DNA from 3 places in the Vibrio sp. Vb1574 genome. Region 2 is predicted to be linked to each of the others. Evidence: predicted binding sites of a transcription regulator. Region 2 holds the regulator's gene; each other region holds the start of a gene.

Region 1 (4,218 bases), on a different contig from region 2:
TAGCGTATCTGCCTCTTTGTGCTTATACTGGGCACATTGGTTACTAGCACGAAATTTCCATGAAACAATCTTTACAGATCTGGCTTGAAGCTGCTCGCCCAAAAACACTACCTCTGGCATTAGTCTCTATCTTAACGGGTAGTGTACTCGCCTACTCGGCGGGTCATTTTTCACCGACAATTGCCATCATGGCTTTCGTAACCGCGACGTTGCTGCAAATTCTATCCAATCTTGCGAACGACTACGGCGATGCCGTTCAAGGTACAGATAACGACAAACGCCTTGGCCCATTACGAGCGATGCAGTCTGGCGCGGTAAGTGCTAAACAGATGAAACAAGCGATTATCTTTAACATCGTTCTGACCGCAATCTCAGGCTTGGTGTTAGTTTTCTATTCACTAAGTTCACTGGAAAGCATTGTTACTTTTATCGGGCTGGGAATTTTGGCCATTCTCGCAGCCATTGCTTATACCATGGGTAGCAAACCATACGGTTACGTGGGGCTTGGCGATATATCAGTGTTCTTGTTTTTTGGTTTACTCGGCGTATCCGGTACCTACTTCTTGCATACCGGTCACGTAGACACCACGCTATTCTTACCTGCTTTAGGCTGCGGTTTACTCGCCGTTGCAGTACTCAACATCAACAATATGCGTGATATAGAGAACGACCGAGAGTGTGGTAAACGCACGGTGGCGGTACGCTTAGGTCAACGTAAAGCCAAGCAGTACCACTTTATCTTACTTGGCGGAGCTATCCTTGCCTTTGCGGCTTACTTGTTAATTCAAGACAAACCCGTTTGGATTAGCTTGCCATTTTTACTTAGTATTTATTTCGTGGCCGATCATGGTAAAGCAGTTTGGCATACACAAAAGCCCGCTCAGATAGCACCAATGATGCCAGTCATCGTGAAATGCTCTCTAGTCACCAACGTTTTGTTTGCAACAATTGTGGTAGCTCAAACTCTAGTAAGTTAAAAAAGGATTGTCATTGCATTGACTTAATGCCTAGATATACTCAAAGACAACCAATTTCTGTTTAGAAAGGTACGCTATGGAATACAATACCTCAGCACTCTGTGATATCTACCTCGATCAGGTAGATGTGGTTGAACCAATGTTCAGTAACTTTGGCGGTCGCGCTTCATTTGCCGGGCAAATCACCACCATCAAGTGTTTTGAAGATAATTCGTTGATCCGCGAGACATTAGAGCAAGATGGACTTGGTCGCGTTTTGTTAATTGACGGTGGCGGTTCCCTACGTAAAGCCCTTATCGATGCAGAAATCGCAACCATTGCGGAAGAAAACGAGTGGGAAGGCATTGTCGTTTACGGCTGTGTTCGTGAAGTAGATGAACTTGAAGATATGAACTTAGGCATTCAAGCCCTCGCCTCTATTCCTGTTGGAGCGACCAGCCAGGGTATTGGCGAATTGGATATACCAGTCAACTTTGGCGGCGTTAGCTTCCTTCCAGAAGATTACATTTACGCTGATAGCACCGGAATTATCCTGTCGCCAGAACCATTGAATATTGATTTAGAGTTGGATGAAGAAGCATAACGAGTCTTAGGCGCCTAAGTTATAGGGTCTTCTCTTGGCTCTTAGCGCCTAGCCTTGTCTTAACATTTTCTACTTCCCTAAAACACAAACACCCGCTTAACGCGGGTGTTTTTAATTTGGAATGAAGAAGCCGAATTATTCCACTTCGTCCATTTTGCCAAGTAGTGCACGAATGCGCTCTTGCCATTGTGCGTGCTCTTGCTGTGCTTGTTGTGCTTTTTGCTCTAGCTCTTCACGTTGAGAGCGAAGCTCGTTCGCTTCTTCCGCAAGTTTAGCTTTATCTTCTTTCAGCTCTTCGACTTCCATCTGAAGAAGAGTGATTGTGTCAACTGCAGTTTGAATTTTAGATTCTAGTTGTTCTAGTACTTCAAAAGACATCTTGGCCTACCTATGTTATTCCGTTGGGACGATGTGCGAGATTGATGCACACCTAACCTATATAAGGTTCATTCTACTCAGCGTCGCGATGAGAAACACTCACTATATTCGATATTTTGCATCATTCGGTCAAAAAATCAGCGCAATCTCACTAAACGCTGACTTTTCTTGTCGCCGAAGCATTTTTGAGCAAGGATTTTGCGTCTCGCTACGCTGAAAATCGCCCTAAGTATTGATCAAATTCAAGTTAGATAAAGTAAAAGCCTCGCAAAAAGGCAAACGTTTACTCGACCTTGTGATAGAATCGCCGCGCAAATTCTTCTTCCCTCTTGCTTACTTGGAGACATCATGAAACGCGATTTAGCAATGGCATTTTCCCGTGTGACTGAAGGTGCAGCTCTGGCTGGTTACAAATGGCTTGGCCGTGGCGATAAAAACGCAGCCGATGGCGCAGCTGTTGAAGTTATGCGCACGCTACTGAACAAAACAGATATCAGTGGTGAAATTGTCATTGGTGAGGGTGAAATCGATGATGCGCCAATGCTGTACATTGGTGAGCAAGTGGGTATTGGTGGTGATGAAGTAGATATTGCAGTCGACCCGATTGAAGGAACGCGTATGACGGCAATGGGACAATCGAACGCACTAGCCGTACTTGCCGCAGGTGAGAAAGGCAGCTTTCTTAAAGCGCCAGATATGTACATGGAAAAACTGGTTGTTGGCCCTGGTGCAAAAGGCGTAATTGACTTAGAAAAGCCGTTAAAAGAAAACCTAGAGAACGTAGCAAAAGCCCTGAACAAGCCACTTGATACCCTAGTCGTTATTACCCTTGCGAAACCTCGCCACGATAACGTTATTGCAGAAATGCAAGCAATGGGCGTACGTGTCTTTGCGGTGCCTGATGGTGACGTGGCTGCCTCTATTCTGACTTGTATGCCAGACAGTGAAGTGGACATGATGTACTGTATTGGTGGCGCGCCAGAAGGGGTAGTATCAGCAGCGGTAATTCGAGCGCTAGACGGTGATATGCACGGTCGCCTGCTTCCTCGTCACGAAGTAAAAGGCAATACTGAAGAAAACCGCATTTACGGTGCAGATGAACTAAAACGCTGCGATGAAATGGGCGTAAAAGCGAATGTTGTCCTCAAAATGGAAGACATGGCTCGTAGCGACAATGTGGTATTTTCAGCTACAGGCATCACTAAAGGTGACTTGCTGGAAGGTATCTCTCGTCAAGGCAATATTGCAACCACAGAAACGCTGCTCGTGCGCGGTCGATGCCGAACTATTCGCCGCATTAAGTCGACTCACTACCTAGATCGTAAGGATCCAGAAGTACGCGATATTATTCTTTAAGCATTTCTCGAGGCTCTCGCTCAGTCTGAGCTTGAGCCTTTCTTTCCGCACAACGGGCAATAGATTCTGAATCACACTCGTTCCTCGTTGTTCAGAATGACGGTGACTTTAATAAGCTCTAAATCGAAAGAACTCGTCATTCTAGCGAACTCCAGCGAGACTAAGAATCTAGTTGTAACAAGCTCCTATTCTTTCCTGGTCACCTTAACCACTACTCAACCAAAAAATAGATTCTGAATCACCTCGTCCCTCGCCGTTCAGAGTGACGGTTACCATAGCAAGCTCTAAATCAAAAGAACTCGTCATTCTAGCGAGCCCCAGCGAGACTAAGAATCTGGTAACAGCAGACTCCTATTCTTTCCTGGTCACCTTAACCGCTGCACAATCGGACGATAGATTCTGAATCACCTTATCCCTCGCCGTTCAGAATGACGACATATATTGGCTCATATGAACATAGCCCCTACAAATCCACACTCAAATTAAGTCAACACTTTTCTTTACTAACCCTATCGCGCATAATATGTACTGACGTATAAATGGTGGGTATATGAAGACCGTAGATAGGATATTGCAAATCGTTAAGCGTGATGGCTCCGTCACTGCAAAACAACTCTCTTCTGAGCTAGGTATGACAACCATGGGGGCGCGTCAGCACCTGCAGAGTTTAGAAGATGATGGCATCCTGTCTATCCATGACGTAAAAGTAAAAGTTGGTCGCCCTGCTCGTCATTGGTCTCTCACTCAAAAAGGTCATGAGCAATTTGCTGACCGTCACGGTGAGTTGACCATTCAGTTTATAGAAGCTGTCGAACATATCTTTGGCAAAGATGGACTGGAAAAAGTCACATCAGAAAGGGAAAAACTCACGTTACAAAGTTATCGTCAGCATCTTGAGCAATGCGACTCTCTGCAAAGCAAACT
Region 2 (4,218 bases):
GGCTGATCATGTTCAAAATACGCTCACGACTTAACACCTGGTTAGGATAAGACGATAATGCCACCAAAAGTTCATACTCTGCTTTAGTTAGTTTTACTGGCTCACCGTTGCGGCTAAGTGCGCGACGTTGAATGTCGAATGTCCACTCCCCAAAGCGCACAATGTGCTCTTCACTGGTTTCATTCGCTTTCGAGCTGCCACTGCGCGCCGCTGAAATACGCCACAGCAAGTTTTTAACGCGAACTAACAGCTCTCTCAGTTCAAAAGGTTTTGTCACATAATCGTCAGCACCCATTTCTAGGCCTACGATTTTATCAATGCTATCCGTGCGTCCTGTTACTAATATGATACCAATATCCGATTGGCTACGTAACTCACGAGTAAGCATCAGGCCGTCTTCACCAGGCAGGTTAATATCCAGCATGATCAGGTCTACATCGCCCGCTTGCAAAACTTCACGCATTTCTGCGCCACTCTCTGCTTCGCTGACTTGGTAGCCCTCATTTTGGAAATATCCCGCAAGCTTACTACGAGTTACAACATCATCTTCTACGACTAATACGTGATAGCTCATTTACACCACTTTTCTGTCTTCTTATTATCCAAGACGTATTCTATTCATAACTAGTAACATTTCTAGTCATAGATACATTAAAACGCAAGATTTAGCGTTTTTATTGATTCAAAACAAGCTTGCCCATTGCTATTAATAAACGGTCATTTTTGACCATAAAACATAACAATTATAGTTACTGCTATTCATTTTAATTGATTACACTTAGGGGATATCCCTAATTGACTTTGTGATGCATGACTTGAAGCATCATTCAGGAGCCCAAAATGCAAGAAGTGAAAGCTTTTAATGAAAAACGCGCTGAAATTTACTGGTGGTTTTCGAGCTTGTTCGCAAAAGAACTAACAGAGAAAGAATTGGAAGCCTATCACAGTGTTGAAATTCGCAGTTTTCTCGCAGGTTTAGGTGAAAATGAGTCGCTAAAACCAGCCGTTGATAGCCTAGTTGATGCATTGAATCGGTTACAAGATCGTGAAGATGCACAACTAGAGCTTGCAGCTGACTTTTGTGAACTGTTTTTGAAGACAGAAAAATACGGCGCTCTTCCTTACGCATCCATATACATTGGTGAATCAGGTTTACTGAATGACAAGCCAGCTGAGGAAATGGAAAAGTTGATGGCTGAATTTGGCGTTCAAGTAGACGAAAACCTAAAGGAACCTGCGGATCACTTAGCCGTTGAGCTCGACTTTCTCGGGAACATGATTATCCGCTCAAACGAGCTTGAACAAGAAAAACACATGGAAGAAGCCTTCGTTAAACAAAACGACTTTATCCAGCAACAATTGATGTCTTGGTTACCTCAGTTTTCAGACAAATGTAAACAATTCGACGAATTTGGATTTTACTCGAGTGTCGCGAAACTATTAGTTGCATTTTGTAAACTAGACAGCGCCTACCTTCTTGGTGAATAATTGCCGCCTATTTTTAGGGAGCCTGCCTATCGGGCTTCCTGTATGCCGAAAGTGACCAATTGTAAGTAACTTGGGTATAATATTCGTTTGCCTTAACTTAGCGCAAAGACGCTTGGTTATTTAGCAGTCAAAATGTGACTTCAAATACACAAATCTCGTGCTGAAAACATTGCTAGTCAGTCCACATAGGGCTAAAATGTGAGCGCAAACGATTAAATATGATTTATATGTAAACCGCTGAAATATAGCGGTTTTTGTGTTTTCTTAACAGGTTGATGGCAATTTCTCATCAGATAGAAAAAAGATAAAATTCATCGACCGATGCTGCTACGCACCCTTTTGTCGCACTTGGATCAACCGCTGCCGAGACACTTAGCGCCAATTTTATATTGCTAGGTGTGAAACCATTAGAGCATCAGGTACATCCAATACGACATATTTCAGTAGCTCGATACAGGACACCATTTATGGCCACGATAAAAGACGTTGCTCGCTTAGCCGGCGTTTCCACTACGACAGTTTCGCACGTTATCAATAAAACGCGTTTCGTTGCAGAAGCAACGCAAGAAAAAGTAATGAAAGCCGTTGACGAGCTGAATTACGCGCCAAGTGCCGTTGCACGCAGCCTAAAATGCAACTCAACTCGTACGATTGGCATGTTAGTAACTCAATCAACTAACCTATTTTTCTCAGAAGTGATTGATGGCGTTGAGAGCTACTGTTACCGCCAAGGCTATACTCTGATTTTATGTAACACAGGCGGGATTTACGAAAAACAACGCGATTACATTCGTATGCTGGCTGAAAAGCGCGTTGATGGCATCCTAGTGATGTGTTCTGACTTAACCGAAGAACTAAAAGAGATGCTTGACCGTCATGCGGACATTCCTAAAGTGGTCATGGATTGGGGCCCAGAGAGCTCACAAGCAGACAAGATCATGGATAACTCAGAAGAAGGTGGCTACATTGCAACCAAACATCTGATTGACAATGGTCATACGGATATCGCTTGTCTAAGCGGTCATTTTGAAAAGCTTGCTTGCCAAGAGCGCATTGCAGGTTTCCGTCGCGCAATGAGCGAAGCGAACCTAGCTGTAAATGAAGACTGGATCCTTGAAGGTAACTTTGAATGTGATACGGCCGTATTAGTTGCAGATAAAATTACCGCAATGGACAAGCGCCCGACGGCGGTATTCTGTTTTAACGACACAATGGCTCTAGGCCTAATGAGCCGCTTGCAACAAAACGGGATCAAAATTCCTGAAGATATTTCAGTGATCGGCTACGACAACATCGAGCTTGCAGAATACTTCTCTCCACCGCTAACGACTATCCACCAACCTAAACGTCGTGTTGGTAAAAATGCATTCGAAATTCTACTTGAGCGTATCAAAGATAAAGAACACGAAAAACGAATTTTCGAGATGCAACCTGAGCTTGTAATTCGAAATACTGTGAAAAAAATGAACTAAATTTCACTGTATTTAACCGTGTTAAATAAGCGCTCTACAGGGGCGCTTATTTTTTTGGAAAAATTAAGCATTCTCTAATACTTCACACCACTCTAATAACAATTGACTAACGTTAACTCCCTGTTTTATATAAATGTAATATATATTAAGAACTCCTTTTCAAAGGCCAATTTGCACCTTTCCATATGCAAAATAGAGCATTCAATCTATCATTTTTATTGAACCGAAATCACACTTTTAACGCTAAACCGTGATGTTAATTCAATATAAGAAGTATGCTCATTGTGTCACGCACAGGGCAAACCATTCGAAAGAGTGGGACGCAAAGCCTCCGGCCTGAACCATATTACGATATGGAAGGTAGCGGGGTTACCGATGGCAAGTGTGTAAGCAATGACTTTACTCTGTAATGACATTGTTTTTACGCATGTTTGCTACTCTCTCGGACCTGACTTTTGGTGGCGTAATATTAATTACACCGAGATAACAAAACATGGATAAACCGATACTCAAAGACTCTATGAAGCTATTTGAGGCACTTGGTAATATCAAGTCGCGCTCAATGTTTGGTGGCTTCGGACTATTCGCTGATGAAACAATGTTTGCACTAGTGGTAAACAATCAGCTTCATATCAGAGCAGACCAAAAAACTTCATCTGACTTCGAGAAACAAGGGCTAAAGCCTTACGTTTATAAAAAACGTGGCTTTCCAGTCGTTACAAAGTACTACGCTATTTCCAGCGATTTATGGGAATCAAGCGAACGCTTAATCGAAGTAGCGAATCAATCATTGAAAAAGGCAAAGCTTGAGAAAGAACAGCAAGCAAGTACAAAGCCTAACCGTTTGAAAGATTTGCCTAACTTACGACTGGCTACCGAGCGCATGCTAAAAAAAGCCGGCATCGAATCCGTAGAGAAGCTTGAAGAGGAAGGTGCGCTTAACGCCTATAAAGCGATAAGAGATACGCACTCTGCAACCGTCAACATTGAGTTGCTATGGGCACTAGAAGGTGCTATCAACGGCACTCATTGGAGTGTGGTACCTCAAGCTCGCCGAGATGAGTTGATGAACGGCCTCCAATAAAAGTCGGCCTAAAAACTATCTTGTAAAACCGCAGTCTAATCTGCGGTTTTTTTGTGAAATTTTTTCGGTTTTCCTACTGTCTTATTACATATATCCCAAATTGGAATCAAAATTATGAATAAGAAACTGATATTAGGTCTCATCCTACTAGCGGCTATCGTCTTTTTAGGTATT
Region 3 (4,218 bases), on a different contig from region 2:
CACCTCGGTGGTGAAGCCGCCGTTGCAGCGATCTTGGTTCTGATTGTCGGTTTATTGGGCGCAATTTTGGCATACCCAATTTACAATTTGATTGGAATTAAACACCCGATTGCACGTGGTCTGACAATGGGTACAGTCTCTCATGCCTTAGGCACCGCTACTTGTGCAGAGAAACAGCCCATAGATGCCGCGTTCTCATCACTCGCATTGGTTTTATGTGGGATCATAACTTCTATTTTGGCTCCAAGCTTTTTTGCTTTGGCTGTCTGGCTATATCAATAGTTAAGCGCTCTCGGTCTGCCCTCCTTCCGGCAGGCCGTAGCCTTTCCGCTTCTTCCTTACCCTTTTCAAAACCCTATCTTATCTATCAACCTCACCCAGTAATATCGTGAAGGGACTTGATCGAGATATACATTCATAGCGTTAGCATTCTAGGTGCTACCACTCGCTCTAGATTACGTAGGTATAAAATAGCATAGCGGTAAAAGTCGCGTTAGTAACATACTCCTGCTCCTTGGTCATATGAATATATACTGATATGGTTAATTGTGAGACGGAGATAACGCTTCACACCTGTGCAATCGAATACATGTGTGAGCTCACTCTAATTATGTAACAGAATTATCAATTGCATTATTTATCGTGATCTAACGCACGGAACATTTCTATCTTTCACATAGAATAACTGTCCATGCAATAACAAGGATTCAACATGAAAAGTCGCATTGAACAGGCGCTAGCAGGCGCTCCAGAAGCACTTTCCAAACAACTTGCTCCTATCATCCAAGCTGATGATTTTGATGCTACGCTTTCAGTTCAACAATTTGAGCAGTTGCTTTCAGCTACCGGTCTATCAGACAAAGAGCTTCGTGTTGCGCTACTTCCTTTTGCCGCAGCGTACTCCTATGCTCCCCTTTCTGACTTTTATGTCGGCGCTATCGTTCGTGGTCTTTCAGGTCGCCTTTACTTCGGTGCCAACATGGAATTCTTTGGTGTACAGTTGGGTCAAACGGTTCACGCAGAGCAGTCTGCGATTAGCCATGCTTGGATGAAAGGCGAACGTGGTGTTAAGGATATCACTATCAACTTCAGCCCATGTGGTCACTGCCGCCAGTTCATGAATGAGTTATCTACCGCAAACGAGCTTAAAATCCAGCTCCCAGAACGCGAAGAAAAGTCACTTCATGAATACCTGCCTGAAGCCTTTGGACCAAACGATCTCGGTATCGAGTCCGGCTTAATGGCAGAAGTTAAACACCAGTTCTCATGTGATGATGAAGGCGCACTCATCCAAAGTGCAGTTGAAGCGATGAACATGAGCCACTCACCATACACCAACAACTTGAGTGGTTTAGCATTAGAGATGACTAGCGGCCGTGTATTCCAAGGCGCTTATGCAGAAAATGCAGCGTTCAATCCTAGCTTGCCGCCGTTACAAGTTGCGCTAATCCAAGTTTTACTTGCGGGTGAAACCTTTGACAGCATCAAAGCCGCTGCATTGGTAGAGAACTCAGAAGGTAAGATCAGTCATTTAGCCGATACGCAATCAACGTTGGAAGCGTTGAATCCAGATATTCCGCTTAGTTTTGTCAACGTATAAACGACAAATTCAACAAAAAGCTCTACAACATGTAGAGCTTTTTTATTACCTAAAAACCAAAAGCAAACGTTTGCTTTGTCATAAAACTTCAGTATGATCTCCTGCAATTTCTGTCTCATCACTCTATTTTGTAAGGGAACACTATGTTTGGCACTGCAACTAGCGCAAATGCTACCCGTGTATTACTTTTAGGCTCTGGCGAACTCGGTAAAGAAGTCGCCATTGAATGCCAGAGACTTGGTTTAGAAGTGATTGCTTGTGATCGCTATGCCAATGCTCCAGCGATGCAAGTCGCTCACCGTAGTTATGTTATCGACATGTTAGATGGGAACGCCTTAGAAGAAGTTATTACGAAGGAACAACCTACTTACGTCGTACCAGAAATTGAAGCCATCGCAACCGGCAAACTGGTAGAGCTTGAAGAGAAAGGACTGAATGTTGTTCCAACCGCTAAGGCAACCAGGCTAACAATGAATCGTGAAGGTATCCGACGTTTGGCAGCAGAAGAACTGGAATTGACGACTTCACCTTATCGTTTTGCAGATAACTTTGAAGACTTCAAAGCCGCGGTTGAGCATGTGGGTATTCCGTGCGTGGTGAAGCCTGTGATGAGCTCTTCAGGTAAAGGGCAAAGTGTTATCAAGACCGAAGACGACGTTACAAAAGCATGGGATTACGCTCAGGAAGGCGGACGTACGGGTGCAGGTCGCGTTATCGTGGAAGGTTTTATCGACTTCGATTACGAAATCACTTTATTGACCATCAGAGCCGTTGACGGTGTGCATTTCTGTGCTCCAATTGGTCATCGTCAGGAAGATGGCGACTACCGCGAATCATGGCAACCGCAAGCTATGTCAGAAAACGCAGTAAAAGCAGCTGAATACACGGCTGAGAAAGTGGTAAACGCGCTCGGTGGCTACGGCATCTTTGGTGTAGAGCTGTTTGTCAAAGGCGATAAAGTCATTTTCAATGAGGTCTCTCCTCGCCCTCACGATACGGGTATGGTTACAATGATTTCGCAGGAAATGTCTGAGTTTGCTCTCCACGTGCGCGCGTTTACCGGAATGCCAATTAATAATATTGTGCAACATGGCCCATCTGCGTCTGCTGTTATTCTTGGACAAGGGACTTCCACAAACATTCGCTTTGAAAACCTAAGCAAAGCTTTAGCTCAACCTCAAACACAAGTTCGTCTATTCGGTAAGCCAGAAATCGATGGTCGCCGCCGTTTAGGTGTTGTCCTTACGCGACGAAAAACCACCGAAGAAGCCGTTCAAGATGCTGTTGAAAGTGCTTCAAAAGTGAATATCATTTATTAAATACGAACCACTCATACAAAAATAGCGCAGCTCAAATTGCTGCGCTATTTCGTGTTCCAAACCGAAGAGAGCCTATTCACTCTCGATTAAGTACACTTCTTCAGAGAAGCGACTTAAGCCTTTTTTCGCAATTTTAGGATGATTCTCGTCAGCTTCATCTACGTTCAAACAAGTAACTTTGTAACCTGAAAATAACTGCTCAATCTCTTCGACCGGCACGCTAAATGGAGGCCCCGCCATCTCTTCTTGAGGATAGTTGAGTGTAACAAGCAAAATACGACCGCCTGGGTTCAAAAGTTGCTTGAGACGCTCTACATACTCCTCTCGCATATCTTGCGGTAAAGCAACCAACGCGGCGCGATCATAAATGATATCGGCTTGAGATACTGGTGCAGTGAAAAAGTCCCCAGTATAAATAGAGAGCTCATCAAATTGATAAAGCTCGTGCATGCCATTAAGAGGCGTTACCGTTGGCGTGTAAAAATGTTCAGCAAAAAAGGCACGCACAGCAATATGGCTTAGCTCAACGCCTTCAACCGAAGCATGCTTCATCGCTAGCCAAATCAAGTCTTCTGACTTTCCACATAAAGGAACTAACACTTTATCTTCACGCTTTGGATTAGTGTGTTTCCAATATACTGGTAATAGCTGGTTTACATCTTCCAAGTGAAATCCGATTTGATTGCTGGCCCATTTGTTATGCCAAAATTCTTGGTCTCTCATTTTACTTTCTACTTGTCGGCTGTTTTCATTTTGAGAGGTAAGACTAACGTTTTTTTTCAATTTGTCTATGCCGTTCATCTTTGGTTAATACTGCGGTGATAGGATGTAATCGGTCTCATAGGAGACGCGCCTTTATCTGATAATCAGAATAAAGAAAAGAGAAATGGTGATCTAACGCATGATTCTACTTCAAGATAAAACTGAAACCTTGGAATCTTTCGTAATGGCCCCATTTATAAGTTAGTACCTGATTTGCCGAACTTAGCGACCTTTATGTTCCCTATTTTCTAAGTACAAGCAAGTTAAGGAGAGTGAATGAGCTTATTTCTTCGTACTACAGCATTGATGCTTTTGGTACTTAGCCGTGCACCGGCATTTGCCGCACTTCCAATTACCCCTGCGCCTAATGGCGAACAAAATCGTTCAACCAGCCAAAACGAAGTTTGTGCGAAACTTTTTAAACACAGCCTTAGCGGTTTATATGGCATTCAGTCAATCGACACCACACCAACTCAGCCATATTCTGACTTCGACATTCTTTACAGCAAAGCTCACCAAGCGCAATTTGAACTTGAA

What was found. The regulator PurR, encoded in region 2, represses purine synthesis genes. The targets are predictions, from matches to a motif close to TNANGNAAACGTTTNCNTNA.
Region 1: the regulator PurR is predicted to act here: its motif matches at 2,210-2,229, upstream of glpX (class II fructose-bisphosphatase).
Region 3: the regulator PurR is predicted to act here: its motif matches at 1,659-1,678, upstream of purT (formate-dependent phosphoribosylglycinamide formyltransferase).

What each region holds. Positions count from the first base shown of each region.
Region 1 is NZ_JAWOTC010000014.1:87,694-91,911, reverse strand. It holds gene R7O12_RS12040 (1,4-dihydroxy-2-naphthoate polyprenyltransferase) at 60-977, shown strand; gene rraA (ribonuclease E activity regulator RraA) at 1,054-1,560, shown strand; gene zapB (cell division protein ZapB) at 1,696-1,938, opposite strand; gene glpX (class II fructose-bisphosphatase) at 2,287-3,294, shown strand; gene R7O12_RS12020 (helix-turn-helix transcriptional regulator) at 3,845-4,218, shown strand, end outside.
Region 2 is NZ_JAWOTC010000059.1:3,405-7,622, reverse strand. It holds gene torR (two-component system response regulator TorR) at 1-574, opposite strand, end outside; gene torD (molecular chaperone TorD) at 841-1,488, shown strand; gene purR (HTH-type transcriptional repressor PurR) at 1,956-2,960, shown strand; cyclic di-GMP riboswitch class I at 3,248-3,337, shown strand; gene R7O12_RS22420 (TfoX/Sxy family DNA transformation protein) at 3,454-4,044, shown strand; gene R7O12_RS22415 (TVP38/TMEM64 family protein) at 4,159-4,218, shown strand, end outside.
Region 3 is NZ_JAWOTC010000058.1:1,077-5,294, reverse strand. It holds gene R7O12_RS22280 (LrgB family protein) at 1-282, shown strand, start outside; gene cdd (cytidine deaminase) at 713-1,600, shown strand; gene purT (formate-dependent phosphoribosylglycinamide formyltransferase) at 1,744-2,919, shown strand; gene R7O12_RS22265 (thiopurine S-methyltransferase) at 2,992-3,642, opposite strand; gene R7O12_RS22260 (hypothetical protein) at 3,958-4,218, shown strand, end outside.